2 regions of the Pantoea sp. SGAir0418 genome follow, and region 1 is predicted to be linked to the other one. Evidence: predicted binding sites of a transcription regulator. Region 1 holds the regulator's gene; the other holds the start of a gene.

Region 1 (7,617 bases):
CGATACCGGCATCGACGTTGAAACCGGTATCGGTGCTGCGATAGCGGCTGTCGTTAATATCATTCTTGTCGTAGTTATAAACGCTGGCGGTGTAGTTATACAGCCAGGTCTTCTGCAGCTTTGGCGTGACGCCAACGGAGACCGGGTGACCGGCGATGGTGAACTCATGTGCCATTGCGACGCCGTAATCGGTGATCAGCGCAGCCAGGCCGTTGGCGCTGGAGCGCAGATTATTTTGGTCGCCCGGCAAGGGAATGCGTCCATTTGCGACCTGATCCAGATAATCGATATCGCTCTGTACCACGTTAGCGCGGATGTGTGCCGTGCCGTAGGCCTTGGTGATGAAGGCGAAAGGAAGGGTCTCGTTGGGAATGCTGACGGCTAACGCCACGCCTGCGGTGCCATTCGCTTTATCACCGCGCAGATCGCGCAGCTGATTGGCCATATCACCTGCCGCCGCTCTGACCTGAGGCGCGCCATTGATGATCTCCGGCAGCGTAATGTTGTTGATCACGTCACGATAGCGGTCCACCGTATCAGTAATTTCGTCTACGCGATCCACTAATTTGTCTTTGTCAGTAATCTGCACACCAGCTGAAGGAAAAATGATGCTGACGTTATCTTCAGGCTGCGCTTTGGTCATCAATGCCGGGTTAGCCAGCACTGCCGAGCTCCAGGTTGAGGAAGCAACACCGGTTCCCCCCATGGCATCGTTACGCGCATCGTACCAGGTGCCAGCAGCAAATGCTGATGAGGTAAAAAATACCGCATTAAAACCAACAACATAAGCAATTTTCTTGCGTCTGAATAATGTCTTCACCATGAGTCTGCCATCACCTTTTAATTGTCGTGGACTGTCTCTACGACGGAATAGTTTATTAGCCCTATTCTGAACGCTGGCTAACGCTTTATTGCTGTGAATTGAAAGGAATTAGCATTGCTATTCGCAGAATTGGTCACGCCCGCACCATTCTGCTGTTGTTTTATGCAGAAATATGAACGTCAGCTAAATTGATGCCAGAAATTACTTAAAACCTTTTGAACCATAGCCACTAAGTCAGTGAGTTGCAAAGCAAAAAGATGGGTTAACCTGTGAGAAAAAACTCAGGAAGGAAAAGCATGGCTTAACAGAAGGAGGTACCAGGGCGCAACGCGGCAGATAAGTGGCTGAAAGACAGACATTTCCTGGATGATATCAGGTAAAAAAGCAATGGCAGCAGCGTAAAAGTTTGTGTGATAAAATAACATCACCCATCACCTGGAGAATGCTTATGCCAAACCTCACGCCCGAACAACTGCTCACGCAGGCTGAATCTCTGTGCCTTGACCGTGGCGTGCGCCTCACTACGCAGCGCGCAGAAGTGCTGCGCCTGATGGCGGAGCAGAACGGTTCCATTAGCGCTTACGATTTGCTGGACCAGCTGCGCATCAGTGAACCCCAGGCGAAACCACCGACTATTTATCGCGCGCTGGATTTCCTGCTGGAGCAGGGATTTATTCATCGGGTGGAGTCAAATAACAGTTATGTGGTGTGCCACCATTTCGACGAGCCGGCGCACACATCGGTAATGCTGGTGTGCGACAACTGTGCCGCCGTCAGTGAGAAGCACGCGCACGGCGTGGAAAAGATCATTGCCGGGTTGGCCGATCAGGCAGGTTTTACCTTACGTCATAGCGTTATTGAGGCGCACGGCTTGTGTGAAAACTGTGCCGAAGTGGCGGCCTGCACGCAGCCGGGTAGCTGTCAGCACGATCATGAAGTGGAAAGTAAGAAGAAGGTGCGTAAAGGGTAACTGGCACGTCCGTGTGCCAGGCCGATCGTAACGATCAGCGGGTAGGAGCATCATCCTTAAAGCGGGAGACTTACCAGCGGTAATCTTTGTTTTGACTTTCCCAGTCTTTCAATTCACGTTCAGCTTCATCTTTGGCGTAACCGTAACGTTCCTGGATTTTACCCACCAGCTGATCGCGTTTCCCTTCGATCACGGTCAAATCGTCATCGGTTAACTTGCCCCATTTCTCTTTAAACTTCCCTTTAAACTGCTTCCAGTTTCCGCTCGCTTCGTCTTTGTTCATAACAATCCTCCACGTCTTCCTGAGTGAGATGGTGTATTTCTCATGTAATACCGGAAATAACCATATAACGCGCTGCTTATCTGCGCCGTTTGAGATAATTATAGTAGCCGCTTCGGATTGTGCACAGAATTACAGATTATTCTGGCATCTGCGCTGCGCTTATGGCTGGCTGAACCAGCTGTCACGCTGCCAGTGGCGGCGCCACATCCATCCCAGCGTCAGGCCGCGCAGCGCCAGAAACACCGTGATCGCCAGCCATAAACCGTGATTCCCTAACCACGGCAGCGTCAGCAAAGTGATGCCGAAACCGGCTGCTGCCATGATCATGCTGTTACGCATTTCGCGGCCGCGCGTCGCGCCAATGAACATGCCGTCCAGCAGATAACACCAGACGCCGACCAGCGGTAAAATCACCTGCCACAGCAGAAAGCGATCGGCCATCTCACGCAGCGGCTGCAGCGAGGTAAGCAGCGCAACAATGTGCGGCCCGCTGAGCGCATAAATAAGCGCAAACAGCAGCGCAACGATACCCGCCTGGCGACAGGCGGCATGCCAGATCAGCAGCAGCCGGCTGCGATCTTTTGCCCCTACCGCTTCACCCGAGCAGGCTTCCACCGCGTAAGCAAAGCCGTCCAGCGCATAGGCAGTAAACGTCAGGAACATCAACAGCACCGCATTGACCGCAACCACATCCGGTCCGATGCGTGCACCCAGCAGGGTCAGCGAGGCGAAGCAGATCTGCAGCATGAGCGAGCGCAGCATGATGTCGCGATTAAGGCGAAATAACCGCGCCGCGTCACCGCGCCAGCTGTTTTTCAGCAGTTTGAAATCGATACCGCGCAGTTTCAGCACGCGCGCCACCATCCATAATCCCACTGCCAGCGTCACGTATTCGGCCAGCGCCGTGGCGGCGGCGGCACCGGCAACGCCCCAGTGCAGTTTCAGCACCAGCAGCAGATCGAGCAGGATGTTGACCAGGTTTCCGACAATCAGCAGAACCATCGGCGCACGCGCATACTGCACGCCCAGCAGCCAGCCGAGAATCACCAGGTTAGCCAGCGTAGCCGGTGCGCTCAGCCAGCGGATTTCAATGAAGATCTGCGCCTGCTGCTGGACTTCCGCGCTGCCGCCCATCAGCGTTGCCGCCAGGCTACTGGCAGGAGAACGCAGCAGCGCCAGCAGCAACCCGGCGGCCAGAGCGATCAGCAGCGGCTGCATCAGTGCGCGCGCCAGTGCCTGTTTATCGCCGGCCCCGAACGCCTGCGCGGTTAAACCGGTGGTGCTCATACGCAGAAACAGCAGCAGCATAAAGATGAAGCTGGTTGCCGTGGTGCCTACGGCCACGCCGCCGAGGTAGATCGGGCTATCAAGATGGCCAATCACGGCGGTATCGACCACGCCGAGCAGCGGCACGGTGATATTGGAGAGGATCATTGGCAACGCCAGTCGCCACAGCGCTTTATCAGAAGAGGAAAATAGCTGCATCAGCCCCATCCCGAGGGTTACGGTGGTCGGCCTGAGCGAGCGCCTTACGGGCCGGGAACAAAAGTATGATTAGAGCAGACTGCGGACAGCGCGCGAGCGCCGCCGCAGCGGGGGAGATCAACCGGGTTTCAGAGCCACTCGCCGTTGCGCACGATGCCTACGGCCAGCCCTTCCACGGTTAGCGACTGTTCACGGGTATCCACGACAATCGGCTGGAAATCATTGTTTTCCGGCAGCAGCTGGACAATCGCGCCCTGCTTCTTCCAGCGTTTCACCGTGACTTCATCATCGATACGCGCAACCACCACCTGGCCATTGCGCACTTCCTGTGTTTTATGCACCGCGAGCAGATCGCCGTCCATAATGCCGATATCTTTCATCGACATACCGCTGACGCGCAGCAGGAAATCGGCAGAGGGTTTGAACAGGTTGGCGTCGACCTGATAGTGGGCTTCGATATGTTCCTGCGCCAGCAGCGGTTCACCGGCGGCGACGCGACCGATCAGTGGCAGCCCTTCACTCGCCTCTTCTTCCATCAGCAGGCGAATACCGCGCGATGCACCGGAGACGATTTCAATGACACCTTTACGCGCCAGCGCTTTCAGGTGTTCTTCAGCAGCGTTAGGCGAGCGGAAGCCCAGTTGCGAAGCAATTTCAGCACGCGTTGGCGGCATGCCGGTCTGATTAATATGGTCGCGAATCAGGTCATAGACCTGTTGCTGCCTGCTGGTTAACGCTTTCATCCCGCCCCCTGGTTGTTTATACAGTCGCTGTGAGTATATACAGGTATTGGCGAAATGAAAACCGAAACAGAGGGAAAAATCAGCGGCTTGATGAATGTGGAATGTTTATCGCAAATGCGACCAAAGCAGCGCGATCCAGACAAACAGAGCCAGTAAGATAGCCAGCAGTACCGCCGCCGAGCCCATGTCTTTGGCGCGTCCTGCCAGCGGATGGCGCTCCTGACCGATGCGGTCCACCACGGCTTCGATGGCACTATTAAGGATCTCAACAATGACCACCAGCACCACCGAGCCAATCAGCAACACACGCGTGATGGCATCGACATCCAGCCAGCAGGCAATGGCAACCGCGACCAGTGCGGCAATCGCCTCCTGGCGAAAAGCGGCTTCATGCTGCCAGGCAGCGCGCAGCCCCTGCCAGGAATAACCGGCGGCTTTAATGATTCTCAGGAAACCGGTGACGTTATTTGCCATGTTGTGGAACCCTTAACTGTTTTTGACGTCAATGTCTGGGCGCGCGAGGTGGCACAGCCACAGATCTTCGCCGCACTTTCTGGTATGCTTGCCGCGCTTTGCTAACAAGAGGCTTCAAGTTGTCTATGTCAGGTTGGCGTAAACTCTATTACAAATTGTTGAATTTACCACTCTCTATTTTGGTAAAAAGTAAGGTCATTCCGACCGATCCGATCTCGGAACACGGTATCGATCCGACCCGTCCGGTGATGTATGTTTTGCCTTATGATTCAAAGGCGGACCTGCTCACGCTACGCGCACAGTGCCTGAAGCACGATCTGCCGGATCCGCTGGCACCGCTGGAGATTGACGGCACCCTGCTGCCGCGCCACGTATTTATTCACGATGGGCCACGCGTCTTCCCCTATTTCGTGGCGAACCCGGAGTCGGTCAAGCTTTTCCATGACTACCTCGATCTGCACCGCAACAATGCGGCGCTGGACGTACAGATGCTGCCGGTTTCCGTGATGTTTGGCCGTGCGCCAGGCCGTGAAATTCAGGGCGAACCGACGCCACATCTGCGTATTCTTAACGGTATACAGAAGTTCTTTGCCATCCTGTGGCACGGTCGCGACAGCTTTGTCCGCTTCTCGCCCACGGTTTCACTGCGTCAGATGGCCACCGAACACGGTACCGATCAGTCGATCGCGCAGAAGCTGGCACGTGTCGCGCGCATTCATTTTGCCCGCCAGCGGCTGGCAGCCGTCGGCCCGCGTCTGCCGGCACGCCAGGATCTGTTCAACAAGCTGCTGCAGTCCAAAGCGATTGAGAAAGCGGTTGAAGACGAAGCGCGCAGCAAGAAGATTTCGCATGAAAAAGCCCAGCAGAACGCCATCGAAATGATGGAAGAAGTGGCGGCGGATTTCTCGTACGAAGCGATCCGCGTGACTGACCGTGTGATGGGCTGGCTGTGGAGTCGGCTCTATCAGGGCATTAACGTGCACGGCGGCGAACGCGTGCGCCAGCTGGCGCAGGATGGTCACGAAATTGTTTACGTGCCCTGCCACCGCAGCCACATGGATTATCTGCTGCTGTCCTACGTGCTCTATCATCAGGGCCTGGTGCCGCCGCATATTGCTGCCGGTATCAATCTCAACTTCTGGCCAGCCGGACCGATTTTCCGTCGCCTCGGTGCCTTCTTTATTCGTCGTACCTTTAAAGGCAACAAGCTCTACTCCACGGTGTTCCGCGAGTATCTGGGCGAGCTGTTCAGCCGCGGCTATTCGGTTGAGTATTTTGTTGAGGGCGGGCGCTCACGTACTGGCCGTCTGCTCGACCCGAAAACCGGCACGCTGTCGATGACGTTACAGGCGCTGCTGCGCGGCGGCAGCCGTCCTATCACCTTTGTGCCGATCTACATCGGTTATGAGCACGTGATGGAAGTCGGCACTTATGCCAAAGAGCTGCGCGGTGCCGCGAAAGAGAAAGAGGGCTTCATGCAGATGGTGCGCGGCCTGCGCAAGCTGCGTAACCTCGGTCAGGGCTATGTGAACTTCGGTGAGCCGCTGTCGCTGGTTAACTATCTTAACAAACAGGTTCCGGAGTGGCGCGACGCGATTGACCCTATCGATCCTCAGCGTCCGGCGTGGATGACGCCGGTAGTGAACGATATCGCGGCACGTCTGATGGTACGCATCAACGAAGCCGGCGCGGCCAACGCCATGAACCTGTGCGTGACCGCGCTGCTGGCATCGCGCCAGCGTTCGCTGACGCGTGAACAGCTGACGGAACAGCTGGAGTGCTACACCCAGCTGCTGCGCAATGTGCCGTACTCACCCGAGTCAACCGTGCCGGATCTCAGCGCTGAAGCGCTGCTCGATCACGCCATGGGCATGAACAAGTTCGAGACCGAGCAGGACAGTATTGGCGAGATCATCATTCTGCCGCGCGAGCAGGCGGTGCTGATGACCTACTATCGCAACAACATCCACCATATGCTGGTGATGCCGTCGCTGATTGCCGCTATCGTGCAGCAGCATCGGGAGATCAGCGAGGCGGAACTGCTGCGCCAGGTCAGCCTGGTCTATCCGATGCTGAAGAGCGAACTGTTCCTGCGCTGGGACAGTGCCGAACTGCCAGCCCTGCTGAATGCGCTCTGCGCCGAAATGGCGCGGCAGGGGCTGATCACCGTACAGGAAGGCCAGCTGAAAATGAGTGCGGCGCGTTACCGTACGCTGCAGCTGCTGGCGGCCGGGATTCGTGAAACGCTGCAGCGTTTCGCCATCACCTTCGCCATTCTCAGCGCCAAGCCGACCATTAACCGTGGCACGCTGGAGAAAGAGAGCCGCACGCTGGCTCAGCGTCTGTCAGTGCTGCACGGTATCAATGCGCCGGAGTTCTTCGACAAGGCAGTCTTTACCGCGCTGGTGCTGTCGCTGCGTGATGAAGGCTATATCAGTGATTCCGGTGATGCGGATGCTGAACGTACCAATATGATGTGGCAGATGCTGGCCGAACTGGTCACCAGCGATGTCCGTCTGACCATTGAGAGTGCCGTGGCGCACGACTAATGGACGACTGAAAACCGCGGCGCATCTGTCACACGCCAGATTGCGCCGCGGTTTTTATTGTCAGATTCAGGCGCGAAAAGAACGCGCTTCCCACTGCGACGACCGGCGCGCCGCCGGGGTTAATCATCCCGTCATCAGAACAGCGCAACAAACGGCTGGGTATTAAGCAGCACGCCAATAAACAGCACCAGACCAACGTAGTTGTTGTTAAGGAATGCCTGGAAGCACAGCTCACGTTCACGCCCGGCAATCAGTTTCTGCTGATGCACAAACAGCCCGCCCGCCAGCAG
Region 2 (7,617 bases), 550 kb from region 1:
AGCGCAAGGTTGGCGCTCAGGCGGTTCAGCTGCTGATAGTAGCGGCGGGTTGCGTCACGGGTTGGCGTAGCGCTGGTGCGGCCGCCGGTCAGGCCAAGCCACAGGCTGCGCACTTTATTGCTGCCGACGTGGCCGATATGGCTGAACAGCGCGCGGTCAAAGGCGACGAGATCGTTCTTCGCGGCGGCATTCATCTCTTCCAGCACCCACGGATGGCAGCGGATTGCGCCCTGGCCAAAAATAATCATGCTGCGCGTCAGGATGTTCGCGCCCTCAACGGTGATGGCGATCGGGGCACCCTGATAGGCTCGCGCCAGGAAATTATTCTCGCCAAGCATGATGCCTTTACCGCCGGCGATATCCATTGCATCAATGATGGCGCGCTGGCCGCGATGGGTGCAGTGGTATTTGACAATCGCTGACAGCACCGCCGGTTTTTCGCCCAGCATAATGCCGCTGGTGATCAGCGTCGCCGCCGCGTCCATCACGTAAGCGTTACCGGCGATGCGCGCCAGCGGCTCCTCAATCCCTTCCATTTTACCGATAGAGACTTTGAACTGGCGGCGAATGTGCGCGTAGGCACCGGTCGCCAGCGCCAGGCTTTTCAGGCTGCCGGTCGCGTTAGACGGCAGAGTAATGCCGCGTCCTACCGACAGGCACTCAACCAGCATGCGCCAGCCCTGACCGGCCATGGCCGGACCGCCGATGATGTAATCGATCGGCACAAAGATATCTTTGCCGCGCGTCGGCCCGTTCTGGAACGGCACGTTCAGCGGGAAGTGACGTCTGCCAATTTCAACGCCTGGCGTATGGGTCGGGATCAGCGCACAGGTAATGCCCAGCTCTTCGGTTTCGCCCAGCAGATGATCCGGGTCGGAGAGCTTAAAGGCGAGGCCGAGTACGGTGGCAATCGGCGCCAGGGTAATGTAGCGTTTGTTCCAGGTCAGGCGCATGCCCAGCACCTGCTGGCCCTGCCAGTCGCCCATGCACACCACGCCGGTATCCGGAATGGCGCCGGCGTCGGAGCCCGCTTCCGGGCTGGTCAGCGCAAAGCAGGGGATTTCATCGCCGCGCGCGAGGCGTGGCAGGTAGTGATCTTTCTGCTCATCGGTGCCGTAATGCTGCAGCAGTTCACCCGGGCCCAGCGAGTTCGGCACGCCGACGGTGATCGCCAGGATCCCGGACACGCCTGCCAGTTTTTGCAGCACACGCGCCTGCGCGTAAGCGGAAAACTCCAGACCGCCGTACTCTTTTTTGATGATCATGGCAAAGAAGCGGTGCTGCTTGAGGTAAGCCCACAGCTCCGGCGGCAGATCGGCCATTTCATGGGTGATTTCGAAGTCGTTAGCCATGCGGCAGGCTTCTTCTACCGGGCCATCCAGAAACGCCTGTTCCTCTTCGGTCAGGCGCGGCTGCGGGTAGTTGTGCAGTTTCTGCCAGTCCGGTTTGCCGCGAAACAGATCGCCTTCCCACCAGGTGGTACCGGCGTCGATCGCCTCTTTTTCGGTGCGCGACATCGGCGGCATCACCTTCTGGAAGCTGTGCAGAGCCGGCTTAGAGAACATGCTGCGGCGCATCGCCGGCAGGTTGAAAGGCAGCAGAATAATGGCCAGCGGCAGCAGCAGCCACGGCGTCCACAGGCCGGTGGCGGCCAGTGCCGCGGTCCACAGCAGCACAATCGCACTGCTGAGCCGCAGTGAAACCTGATGGTAGAAGAGGGCGCTAATTAACACCAGCGTCGCGATGATCGAGGCAAGCAACATAATGAACCGCTCCGTAAGTTGTAAGAGGTCTGACCTGTTAGTGATAAGGTTTAGAGCAGCACACGAAATTTATCAATTTGTTTACACCGCAATTACAACCGAACTCACAAAATCGCGCCGGCAATTGGACGCCAGCGCGGCGTCGCGCTTTTCCCTGCTGCGGGCGCTTTGCGGCTCTGGCCCATTCCGTTAAACTTGCTGGGTCAATTTTCCTCTAAAGGACATCCCTATGTATCAGGACATTATTCGCTCAGAACTCAATGAAGCCGCCGATACGCTCAATAAGTTCCTGAGTGATGAAGCCAACATTCACGCCATTCAGCGCGCAGCCGTGCTGCTGGCCGACAGCTTCAAAGCCGGTGGCAAAGTGCTCTCCTGCGGCAACGGCGGCTCGCACTGCGATGCCATGCACTTCGCTGAGGAGCTGACCGGGCGCTACCGCGAAAATCGTCCTGGCTATCCGGCCATCGCCATTTCGGATGTCAGCCATCTCTCCTGCGTCAGCAACGATTTTGGCTACGACTATGTGTTCTCCCGCTACATCGAGGCGGTCGGGCGCGAGGGCGATGTGCTGCTGGGGCTGTCCACTTCGGGTAACTCGGCCAACATCATCAAAGCCGTAGAAGCCGCGCGCGCCAAAGGCATGAAAGTGATTACCCTGACCGGCAAAGACGGTGGCAAAATGGCCGGTACGGCCGATATCGAAATTCGCGTGCCGCACTTTGGTTATGCCGATCGCATTCAGGAGATTCACATCAAAGTGATCCATATCCTGATGCTGTTAATCGAAAAAGAGATGGTTAAGTGATGACGTGCTCCTCCCGCGCCCGCGGGAGGTTCTGATAAGGCGGTTGCTATGTGCGAATTGCTCGGGATGAGCGCCAATGTCCCCACGGATATCTGTTTCAGTTTTACCGGTCTGGTGCAGCGTGGCGGTGCAACCGGGCCGCACAAAGATGGCTGGGGTATCACCTTTTACGAAGATAAAGGCTGCCGCACCTTTAAAGATCCGCTGCCGAGCTACAACTCGCCGATTGCCCGCCTGGTGCAGGAGTATCCGATCAAGTCGCATTCGGTGGTGGCGCATATTCGTCAGGCCAATCGCGGCCAGGTATCACTGGAAAATACCCATCCGTTTACCCGCGAACTGTGGGGCCGCAACTGGACTTACGCGCATAACGGCCAGCTAAAGGGCTATCGCCAGCTGGAGACCGGGCATTTCCGTCCGGTAGGCGAAACCGACAGCGAAAAGGCGTTTTGCTGGATTCTGCATAAGCTGGCTGAGCGCTATCCGCGCACGCCGGGCAACTGGCCGGCGGTGTTTCGCTATGTGGCGGAACTGGCGACGGAACTGCGCCAGAAGGGCGTGTTCAATATGCTGCTGTCTGACGGACGCTATCTGATGGCCTTCTGCTCAACCAATCTGTACTGGATTACGCGCCGCGCGCCGTTTGGCAAAGCGAAGCTGCTCGATCAGGATGTGGAGATTGATTTTCTGCAGCAGACCACGCCGAAAGACGTGGTGACGGTGATTGCGACGCAGCCGCTGACCGGTAATGAAACCTGGCACCGCATCGTGCCAGGTGAGTGGGCATTATTTTACCTGGGTGAGCGCCAGGAATGATTTCGACGCCGCTTCCGGCGTGGTCATGACCGGCGTGTTGTTCACCGCATACTGACCGGTTGCCGTCACGTTGACCGTTGGCGGCACGTGGTATTTGGCGAAGTAAGCATAGCCCGGCTGCAGTTCACGCCAGAAGCTGATGTAAGTCGAGTAACGATGACGCTGCATGTTGCTGTCGGTCATGCGGAACGGGAAGATGTTAACCTGCACATCCTGCTGACCGTTACGCAGCGCGGCGTTCACGTAAGTGAAGATCTCATCCATCGACGCGTTGGTCATGGCATAGCAGCCCACGGACACGCAATCGCCGTGAATCATCAGATAGTTACCGTTATAGCCTTTGGCGCGATCGTACTGATTCGGAAATCCGGTATTGATGGCGCGATAAAAACGGCTGTCCGGCTTAAGCTGATTCATCTTCACGTTATAAAAGCCTTCCGGACTTTTAAAATCGCCCTGACGACGTTTCGGCCCGAGGCCGCCGGAGAAGTTACAGATGCGATAGCTGTCCAGCAGACGATATTCATTACCGATTTTGCCGTACAGTTCCAGCGTACGCTCTTCCTTGAAGATCTGAATAAATACCGGTGTACCCAGTAATTGTTTCTTTAACTCTTTGCTCACCGGAGCCAGCGGCTGCATTGGCTCAGGCGTCATTGCCCAGCTCAGGAGCGGCATAAGAATCATCGCAAACAATAATGCGATTCTGCCCATTCTGTGTGTACCTTGAAGTGAAGAGGAACGCTGACGCAGTGCGTCACTGTATTGCATTATCGGAAATATCCGCTACCGCAGCGCAACATTATCATTGTCTGGCGTTTAATCAAGCCGGAGTCCGAGAAAATGGTGCAATCCTAAAGGGAATACGACCACAAATTTGTAAACTTTAATCGCACGCGCCACAAATATTGCCGTTGTTTTTCTCTGCTGTATACTTATCCAGTATCCGGAGGGGCGTATGCGCAAAATCATTCATGTCGATATGGACTGCTTTTTCGCGGCAGTGGAAATGCGCGACGATCCTTCATTACGTGATATCCCGATTGCCATCGGCGGCAGCCGCGTGCAGCGCGGCGTAATCAGCACCGCCAACTATCCGGCGCGGAAATACGGCGTGCGCAGCGCGATGCCGACCGCCACGGCGCTGCGCCTCTGTCCCCATCTGAAACTGCTGCCCGGCCGCTTTGACGCCTATAAAGAAGCCTCGCAGCAGATTCGCGCCATCTTTACCCGCTATACGCCACTGATTGAGCCATTGTCGCTGGATGAAGCCTACCTGGATGTCACCGACAGTGAATACTGCCAGGGATCGGCCACGCTGATGGCGCAGGCGATTCGCGCCGATATCCTGCGCGAAACCGGCCTGACCGCGTCCGCCGGCATTGCGCCGATCAAGTTCCTCGCCAAAATCGCCTCAGACATGAACAAGCCAGATGGCCAGTATGTAATTACGCCGCAGGCGATGCCGGACTTTCTGCTGACGCTGCCGCTGAGCAAGATTCCCGGCGTTGGCAAAGTGGCCACCAAAAAGCTCGAAGAGATGGGGCTGCGCACCTGCGCTGACGTACAGCAGGCCGATCTGGCGCAACTGCTGAAGCGCTTTGGAAAATTTGGCCGCGTGCTGTGGGAGCGCAGCAACGGCATCGACGATCGCGACGTGGTGGTGGAGCGCGAGCGCAAATCACTGGGCGTTGAGCGTACGCTGGGCGAGGACATCCATCACTGGGAGCAATGCCTGGAGATTATTGATTTTCTCTACGCCGAGCTCGATCGCCGTCTCAGCGCGATCCGCCCGGATAAGCAGATTGCACGCCAGGGCGTAAAGCTGAAGTTCAACGATTTCCAGCTCACCACCCAGGAGCATGTCTGGCCGGTGTTGAATAAAGACGACATGATCGCCGTGGCGCGTCAGGCCTGGGACGAACGCCGCGCCGGACGCGGTGTGCGGCTGGTGGGGCTGCACGTCACGCTGGTAAATCCGCAGCTGGAGCGCCAGCTGGTGCTGGGGTTGTAATGGCTGAGCTGCCGCTGGAAGAGCGCTACAGCGCGGTCGCCTGACGCGGCACCGTTACCGTAAATAAAAATCCTGCCCGGGGGCAGGATTTTTTTATCGCAACGGCGTTACGCTTTTTCCGGTACTACATTCAGCAGCGCGGTCAGCAGTTTCCAGTACAGACCGACGCTGTCGATGTGCACCTGCTCGTCCGGCGAATGCGGACCGGTGATGGTTGGCCCAATCGACACCATGTCCATGTCTGGATACGGTTTTTTGAACAGACCGCACTCCAGACCGGCGTGAATCACCTGAATGTTTGGCGTCTTACCAAACAGCGCTTCATAGGTTTTACGCGTCAGCGCCATGATGGGCGAGTCGGCATCCGGCTGCCAGCCCGGGTAACCGCCTTTCGGCGCGGTTTTCGCCCCGGCCAGCGCACCAAGCGAGGTCAGGGTTTCGACTACCCAGTCTTTACCGGTGTCGATCAGCGAGCGAATCAGGCAGATGATCTCGGCGCTGTCCTGCTCCATGGTGACCACGCCGACGTTAAGCGAGGTTTCCACCACGCCTTTCGCCACGTCCGAGTTGCGAATCACACCGTTTGGCGTGCTGTTCAGCAGGTTGATGAAGCGATCGCGGCTGTCTGCGGTCAGCGCCTGGCCCTGATGCGCCAGCGGCTCACTCAGCACGGCGACGTTCTTCTCTTTACTGCCCAGCTCATTCTGCAGCGTGGCCTGGAAATGGGCGGCAGCAGACTTCAGCGCATCCACTTTATGGCTGTCGATGGCCAGCGTAGCGAACGCCTCGCGCGGAATCGCATTGCGCAGCGTACCGCCGGTGAACTCAATCAGACGGATATCCAGCTCAGCCGCGTGCACGGCAAGGAAGCGCGCCAGCAGCTTGTTGGCGTTGCCGAGACCAAGATGAATGTCCGCGCCGGAGTGGCCGCCTTTCAAACCTTTCAGCGTCAGCTTCAGGGTTTCGTAACCGGCAGGCACGGCCTCGCGGCTCAGCGGCAGGGTAGTGATAAAGTCGATACCCCCGGCGCAGCCCATGTAGATCTCACCTTCCTCTTCCGAGTCGGTGTTGATCAGGATGTCCGCCTGCAGCCAGTTTGGTTGCAGACCGAAGGCACCGTCCATGCCCGACTCTTCGGTCATGGTCAGCAGCACTTCCAGCGGACCGTGAGTCAGGCTGTTGTCAGCCAGCACCGCCAGCGCAGAGGCCATACCGATACCGTTATCCGCACCCAGCGTGGTGCCGCGCGCTTTCACCCACTCGCCATCAACGTACGGCTGAATCGGGTCTTTGGTGAAGTCGTGTACCGTGTCATTGTTCTTCTGCGGCACCATATCGAGGTGCGCCTGCAGCGCCACCGGAGTACGGTTTTCCATGCCTGCGGTAGCAGGTTTACGAATCAGGATATTGCCGACCTGATCGCGTTCAACCCAGAAACCTTGCTCTTTAGCCCAGCCAACAACGTATTCGGCCAGCGCTTCTTCATGGTAAGAAGGGTGCGGAATCGAGCAGATTTTTGCGAAGATATCCCACAGCGGCTGCGGGGAAAGTTGAGACAATTCAGACACAACGCGTCTCCTGTGTCAGCGCGGCGGACATACCGCTCGCACGCGGGTTTCCAGTGAAAGATCGCCGTCAGCACATCTGACGTGATGGGCCAGAGAATATCACTGTTTCCTGCCGGGTGCGCCATCGGGCGCGCTAAAAACCTGCAACCGATGTGACGGGTGCTGGTTTTTAACGCGTCAGATCCTTATAATCTCGCGCAACCTTTTCCCCCTTGCATATTTTTAAGCCAATCTCATTGGCCGGGATTCCTTTTATGAGCGAAAAATACGTCGTTACCTGGGACATGCTGCAGATTCATGCCCGTAAACTGGCCCAGCGCCTGCTTCCTGTGGAACAGTGGAAAGGCATCATCGCGGTCAGCCGCGGTGGTCTGGTTCCGGCATCGCTGCTGGCGCGTGAACTGGGGATTCGCTACGTCGATACCGTGTGCATCTCCAGCTACGATCACGATCACCAGCGTGAAATGAAAGTGCTGAAGCGCGCAGAAGGCGACGGTGAAGGTTTTGTGGTCATCGACGATCTGGTGGATACCGGCGGTACCGCGCAGGCGATTCGTGATATGTATCCAAAAGCGCGTTTCTGCACCATCTTCGCCAAGCCGGCTGGCCGCGCGCTGGTGGACGACTACATTGTCGATATTCCGCAGA

What was found. Region 1 encodes LexA, which represses DNA repair genes until DNA is damaged. Its sites were predicted from a motif close to TNCTGTATGTACATACAGNA; they were not measured.
Region 2: a site for LexA is predicted at 4,313-4,332, ahead of dinB (DNA polymerase IV). Genes of this name have one in related genera too.

Annotation. Positions count from the first base shown of each region.
Region 1 covers NZ_CP027911.1:3,660,637-3,668,253, forward strand. The annotation lists gene C1N84_RS17105 (conjugal transfer protein TraF) at 1-823, opposite strand, end outside; gene zur (zinc uptake transcriptional repressor Zur) at 1,272-1,793, shown strand; gene C1N84_RS17115 (CsbD family protein) at 1,864-2,076, opposite strand; gene dinF (MATE family efflux transporter DinF) at 2,236-3,561, opposite strand; gene lexA (transcriptional repressor LexA) at 3,690-4,304, opposite strand; gene C1N84_RS17130 (diacylglycerol kinase) at 4,410-4,778, opposite strand; gene plsB (glycerol-3-phosphate 1-O-acyltransferase PlsB) at 4,904-7,327, shown strand; gene ubiA (4-hydroxybenzoate octaprenyltransferase) at 7,462-7,617, opposite strand, start outside.
Region 2 covers NZ_CP027911.1:3,111,200-3,118,816, reverse strand. The annotation lists gene fadE (acyl-CoA dehydrogenase FadE) at 1-1,763, opposite strand, end outside; gene lpcA (D-sedoheptulose 7-phosphate isomerase) at 1,993-2,571, shown strand; gene C1N84_RS14650 (class II glutamine amidotransferase) at 2,620-3,387, shown strand; gene dpaA (peptidoglycan meso-diaminopimelic acid protein amidase) at 3,358-4,101, opposite strand; gene dinB (DNA polymerase IV) at 4,346-5,401, shown strand; gene pepD (beta-Ala-His dipeptidase) at 5,509-6,969, opposite strand; gene gpt (xanthine phosphoribosyltransferase) at 7,224-7,617, shown strand, end outside.